Paenarthrobacter nicotinovorans: one gene and its partner. The protein of the gene in region 2 interacts with the protein of the main gene of each other region in a pairwise test. Links are inferred from orthologs where the notes say so. Each region holds a gene or a part of one and is shown on either strand. Other genes may lie near its edges. The genes, in order: rpe and eno.

Region 1 (3,144 bases), 610 kb from region 2 along the record:
GGACCAGGAAACCGACGAGACCAAGATCGCTGCCCTCCGCCATGCACACCCTGAGTGGATCGTCCGCGCGCTGCGGCAGTCACTGGTGAACCACGGCAGGCCCAAGGCCGAGATCGACGACCTCCTGGAAGCCGACAACGCGGCGCCGGTGGTCAACCTGGTGGCTCTACCGGGTCTGGGTGACTTGGATGAGGCCTTTGACAACGGAGCCACTCCCGGTGAACTCGTAGAAGGCTCGGCGCTCTCCGCAGGCGGGGACCTTGGCCGCTTCGAATCAGTACGGCGTGGCACCACGCGTGTCCAGGACGTGGGATCCCAGCTTGTTGCACGTGCGTTGGCCGGCGTAGAGCTCGGGGAGCGTGCCGCCCATGGCGAGAAATGGCTGGATCTTTGCGCAGGTCCCGGTGGCAAGGCGGCGCTGCTGGCCGCCCTTGCCTATCGCGACGGAGCTACCCTCCTGGCAAACGAGCCGGCACCCCACCGGGCCAAGCTTGTCCAACAGGCGCTGTCCGCTGTGCCCACGGAATCCTGGAGTGTGCGCACGGGCGACGGGCGCGAAGTCGGCGCCGAGCAGCCAGAAGCTTTTGATCGTGTCCTGGTGGATGTTCCGTGCAGCGGCCTTGGCGCCCTGCGCAGGAGGCCGGAGTCACGTTGGCGTCGCTCGCCCAAGGACATCGGCGATCTCGGTCCGCTGCAGCGGGATCTCCTGAAATCGGCGATCGACGCCGTCAAGCCCGGCGGCGTCGTGGCCTACGTGACGTGTTCTCCCCACCCTGCTGAGACCACCGCAGTGGTTGGCGACGTACTTTACAAGCGGGACGACCTCGAATTGCTCGACTCCGGGCAGGCACTCGACCATGTCAGCCTGACCGGAAATCTGGGTGCGGGACATGAGCTCACTGCCCAGCTGTGGCCGCACATCCACCAGACGGATGCCATGTTCATGGCCATTATCCGAAAGAAGCCGTAGCCGCTACATCCCCTGGCTGCGGCGGAACCATTCCTTTCGCTGCAGCCGTACCATGACCCATACCGACCCGAAGGGGCTGCCTTGTCTCAGTGCTGTATCAACCCGAGCATCTTGTCCGCGGACTTCGTCAACCTTGAGGCGGAGTTGCAGAGGATCAGCAACGCCGACGCCGTCCACGTCGACGTCATGGACAACCACTTCGTGCCCAACCTGACGCTCGGATTGCCGGTGGTACAGCGGATTCAGGCCGTAAGCCCCGTTCCGCTGGACGCGCATCTGATGATTTCCGACGTCGACCGCTGGGCGCCTGCCTACGCAGACGCCGGCGTCGCGTCCGTGACGTTCCACGCCGAGGCCGCCATGGCCCCGGTGAAACTGGCCCGTGAACTGCGGGAACGGGGATCCAAAGCAGGCATGGCCTTACGGCCTGCGACACCGGTAGAGCCCTACCTGGACATGCTCAGTGAGTTGGACATGCTGTTGATCATGACGGTGGAGCCCGGCTTCGGCGGGCAATCGTTCCTTGACATCACCCTGCCCAAGATCCGCCGCGCCCGTGCTGCCATCGAGGGTTCGGGCATTGCTGTAGCGATCCAGGTGGACGGCGGCATTACGGAGGAGACCATCGTCCGGGCTGCTGAGGCCGGCGCCAACGTCTTTGTTGCGGGCTCGGCTGTCTACGGTCACGAGGACCCGGCTGCGGCGATCGATCGGCTGCGTGCAGCAGGCCAGGCCGCGACGGCGGCCTAGGCCTTTACGCCGTCATGGGATATTACGAAGATGGCCGGGAATAGCCTGGTCATCGCTCTGGTTATGGCACAATAACAACACACATACGTGCTCCGGGGTCGGTGTAAGTCCGAACCGGCGGTTATAGTCCGCGACCCGCGAGCCACCGATTTCCTGAGCAATCCGGATAGAGGTGGCGGACGGTTGAACCGGTGGAATTCCGGTACCGACAGTTAAAGTCTGGATGGGAGAAGCACGTACAGTCATGCCGTGGGCGTTCCTTCAGTGACGCCCGGCATTGCGCTGTCGTACACCCCCGGAGTCATCGCGGCTTACTGGGAAGGAACGGCATGGATTTTCTGCGATGGCTCTTCGAAGCACAGATCCCCGTTGGAGGATCTGCTCTTGTCTTACGCGAAGTGCTTGGAAACATCTTTGGGTTACTCAGCGCCCTCGGCGGAATGCGCCGGAAAGTCTGGGCTTGGCCGGTAGGAATCATCGGCAACATCCTTTTGCTCACCGTGTTCCTCGGCAACGTATTCGGTGCTGCTGCGCCCGCAACCCTCTGGGGACAGGCCGGCCGGCAGGTGATGTTCATCGCCGTTGCACTTTATGGCTGGTACCGGTGGCGTCAAGGCCGGCAGTCGAGCACCCAGGGCCGGGCCGTGGTCCCCGGCTGGGCCGGTAACAAGGTGCGCCTGGTTCTGATCGGCGCGATGGTAGCCGGTACTGCGGCCCTGACGCCCCTGTTTGACGCCCTCGGCTCCTACCCGCCTGTGTGGGCAGACGCCTGGACCTTCATGGGCTCCCTCCTGGCCACTTACGGCATGGCCCGGGGATGGACTGAATTCTGGTTGATCTGGGTTGCCGTGGACATCGTGGGCGTGCCTCTGCTGTTCAGTGCCGGCTATTACGCCAGTGCTGTGATGTACCTGTTCTACGGGTTCTTTACCCTGACCGGATTCTTCGTGTGGTGGCGGGCCGAAAAGCGTGAGCGTGGCGCTGTTCAACCACTTCCGGCGCCCGCAGGAGCCGTGCGATGAGCGCGCAGGCCGTTGAGTTTTCGGCTACTGAAAAGGCCGCCATGGACGCAGCTCTCACCGCCGCCCTGGCTGGCCCGCGAGGAGCGAATCCGCTGGTTGGCGCAGTGATCCTCGGCGCGGAAGGCGAGCAACTTGCCACCGGCTACCATCGCGGTGCCGGAACGGCCCATGCGGAGGCCGACGCCATCTCCGAAGCCCGGCGCCAGGGAATCGACACCAAGGGCACCACCATGGTGGTCACCCTGGAGCCTTGCAACCATGTAGGCCGGACAGGTCCCTGTGCCCAGGCGATCATTGCAGCCGGCATCGCAAAGGTGATCTACGCCGTCGACGATCCGCACGACCCCGCCGCCGGCGGTGCCAAGACGCTGCGCGCGGCAGGAATCGATGTCACGTCCGGGC
Region 2 (3,163 bases):
TCCTGGTGGAGACGTTCGACTATGACCTCGATGACCTGCTGGAACTGACACTCAACGCAGCCGAAGCGGCCTTCCTGCCGCTGGATGAGCGCGAGGCGCTGGTCGAGTACATCAACGATGCCTACGCCAACCTCGGCTGACAATTGCTACGGGCTCACAGAGCTCATCGGGACGATCGCCGCATTACGTGAGCATTGCCCCTGGATGGGTGCCCTGACTCATGAGTCGCTGGTGGAGTACCTGATCGAGGAAGCCTATGAAGTGGTGGACTCGATCGAGGCGGGTGCTGTTGACGATGAGCTTCGCGGCGAGCTGGGCGATGTACTGCTTCAGGTAGTACTTCACGCCCGGCTCGCCGAGGAGCGCGGCAGCTTCGACTTCGAGGCCGTGGCCGCGGACATCAATGCCAAGATGATCCGGCGGAACCGGCACGTCTTCAAGCCCGACGGTTCCCTCCAGGAAAGCTCTCCGGCCAGTGTCGAGGAAATCATCCTCAAGTGGGACGCGGCCAAGCGTGCGGAGAAACCGGAGCGGGAGGACCCCTTCGAGGGCATTCCGCCCCACCTTCCGGCGTTGGCGGCGGCGCAGAAGTCCCTGGACCGGGCGGTCCGTGCAGGCTTGGACGTCGACGCGCAAGGCGCGCCGGCCGGCGTCGCCGTTCCCGTCATCCCTGCCACGGAAGAGGCGCTCGGCGAGTTGCTGCTGGCGGTCGTCGCCGGGGCCAGGGAGCAGGGACTCGACGCCGAACGCGCCCTCCGCGCCGCAGTTCGATCGTTTCAGAACAGCCAGGCCCGGCCTTCATGACGTGAAAGGTTGGAAGTCGTTCCGTAACCTGAGCCACTCTGGACTACGCTAGTAGCGACGAGGACGTTGAGAATTTCCCTCCTCATTCCTGTAATTTGCCCATAAGGAGCACATCCATGGCGCTTATCGATGCCATCCACGCACGCGAGATCCTTGATTCCCGCGGAAACCCGACCGTAGAAGTTGAGGTCCTGCTCTCTGACGGCCAGATCGGCCGCGCAGCAGTTCCCTCCGGTGCTTCCACCGGCGAGCACGAAGCTGTCGAACTCCGCGACGGAGACAAAGGCCGTTACCTCGGCAAGGGTGTCCAGAAGGCCGTAGACGCCGTCATCGACGAGATCTCCCCGGCACTCATTGGCTTCGACGCCACTGACCAGCGCAGCATCGACCAGGCCATGATCGACCTCGACGGCACGCCCAACAAGGGCAAGCTGGGCGCCAACGCCATCCTTGGTGTTTCCCTGGCCGTGGCCAACGCTGCAGCAGCTTCGGCTGACCTGCCGCTGTACAAGTACCTCGGCGGCCCGAACGCCCACGTGCTTCCGGTTCCCCTGATGAACATCCTCAACGGTGGCTCGCACGCCGACTCGGACGTCGACATCCAGGAATTCATGATCGCCCCGATCGGCGCCGAAACCTTCTCCGAAGGCCTCCGCTGGGGCGTTGAGGTCTACCACAACCTCAAGGCTGTCCTCCAGGAAAAGGGCCTCTCCACCGGCCTCGGCGACGAAGGCGGCTTCGCCCCCAACCTGCCGTCCAACCGCGCCGCACTGGACCTGATCCAGGAAGCCATCAAGAACGCCGGCTACACCCCGGGTACGGACATCGCACTGGCTCTGGACGTTGCCTCCTCCGAGTTCTTCAAGAACGGCGCCTACCAGTTCGAAGGCAAAGCACTCTCCGCCACCGAGATGAGCGCCTACTACGCCGAACTCGTTGCCGACTACCCGCTGGTCTCCATCGAGGACCCGCTGGACGAGAACGACTGGGAAGGCTGGAAGACCCTTACCGACACCATCGGTGACAAGGTCCAGCTGGTGGGCGACGACCTCTTCGTCACCAACCCGGTCCGCCTGCAGCAGGGCATCGACGCCGCCACGGCCAACTCCTTGCTGGTCAAGGTCAACCAGATCGGTTCCCTGACCGAGACGCTGGACGCCGTTTCCCTGGCCCAGCGCTCCGGCTACACCACCATCACCTCGCACCGCTCCGGCGAAACCGAGGACACCACGATCGCCGATATCGCCGTTGCCACCAACGCCGGCCAGATCAAGACCGGTGCCCCGGCCCGCTCCGAGCGTGTCGCAAAGTACAACCAGCTGCTGCGCATCGAAGAAGAACTCGACGACGCCGCACGCTACGCCGGCCGCAGCGCTTTCCCGCGTTTCAAGGGCTAGCCTTCAGCGAAATCAGTTGACCGGTGGCTATGGTGGAAAGACCATGGCCACCGGTTCTGTTTAAAGCTGGCCAGATTCGACAAGCAAGTTTCGACAAGCAAGTGCAGCAACCCCGCCAGGCAAGCACCGGGCATTACAGGAGTGTCATGGCCACCCGTCGTCCAAAAGTACCCAGGGCCGACGCCCTTGGCCGTCCTTCAGGCACAGCCCGCCCCGCAGGCGCAACACGCCCTCCCGGGACGTCCGCTGGCGGCCATGCCACCCCGCAGGCCTCCGAGGACGCCGACGTCATTTCCCTGGGTGCCTCACGCGCTGCTGATAAGCCGCGCACCTCTGACAAACCGACGGCGCCACGCACCACAGCGCCCGGCACCCCCGCGCCAGGCACCGGCAAGGCCGGAACAGGTTCCGGCAAAGCAGGCGGCAGCAAGACGGGCTCCGGCGGCAAAGGTGCGTCAGCAAAGGCGGGCGACACCGCAGGCAAGACGGACAAGGACTCCGACAATCTCGATCCCGTGCCCGCAAAAGCCTTCTCAGGCAGGATGCTGGCGCTGGCCGTGGTGATGATTGCCATCACCATCCTGTTGGCGCCCACCGTGAAGATCTTCCTGGAGAAGCGTGCTGAAATCTCAGCCCTGGAGGCCGAAATTGCCAGCCGCAAGGCGGAGCAAACTGAGCTGAACAAGCAGATCTCACGGTGGCAGGATCCCAACTATGTGAAACAGCAGGCCCGCGACCGCATTAACATGGTTATGCCGGGTGAAACAGGTTACTGGGTGTTTGGCGGGGAAGATGCCGCCGGCACGCCGGGTGGCCGCACCGGCTCCGGATCAACTGCAAACCCGGAGAATCTGCCCTGGGTGGATGCTCTCTGGGAGTCCATCAGACGATCGGCAACAGACTAGACGCGGCGCCCACCGCCGTCGTGTCCGCATGGGACACGGCAACAAGGGCAGGAAGGT

What was found.
Region 1: the proteins of eno (region 2) and rpe interact in binary tests that used the Escherichia coli proteins (3 or more experiments, as listed by UniProt). The link is inferred for Paenarthrobacter nicotinovorans from one-to-one orthologs.

Annotation. Positions count from the first base shown.
Region 1 is NZ_CP089293.1:1,857,827-1,860,970, forward strand. Bases 59-2,885 are described here. They hold rpe (ribulose-phosphate 3-epimerase), read left to right. Parts: upstream 59-1,051; coding sequence 1,052-1,720; downstream 1,721-2,885. Other genes in these bases: JMY29_RS08650 (RsmB/NOP family class I SAM-dependent RNA methyltransferase), read left to right, coding at 59-970; pnuC (nicotinamide riboside transporter PnuC), read left to right, coding at 2,050-2,742; ribD (bifunctional diaminohydroxyphosphoribosylaminopyrimidine deaminase/5-amino-6-(5-phosphoribosylamino)uracil reductase RibD), read left to right, coding at 2,739-2,885. Outside these bases: more of JMY29_RS08650, read left to right, coding at 1-58; more of ribD, read left to right, coding at 2,886-3,144. UniProt on the Escherichia coli protein: Catalyzes the reversible epimerization of D-ribulose 5-phosphate to D-xylulose 5-phosphate.
Region 2 is NZ_CP089293.1:1,243,568-1,246,730, forward strand. The notes cover bases 215-3,060. They hold eno (phosphopyruvate hydratase), read left to right. Parts: upstream 215-920; coding sequence 921-2,201; downstream 2,202-3,060. Other genes in these bases: JMY29_RS05965 (MazG nucleotide pyrophosphohydrolase domain-containing protein), read left to right, coding at 215-804; JMY29_RS05975 (FtsB family cell division protein), read left to right, coding at 2,348-3,060. Also shown: JMY29_RS05960 (adenosine deaminase), read left to right, coding at 1-140; more of JMY29_RS05965, read left to right, coding at 205-214; more of JMY29_RS05975, read left to right, coding at 3,061-3,106. UniProt on the Escherichia coli protein: Catalyzes the reversible conversion of 2-phosphoglycerate (2-PG) into phosphoenolpyruvate (PEP). It is essential for the degradation of carbohydrates via glycolysis.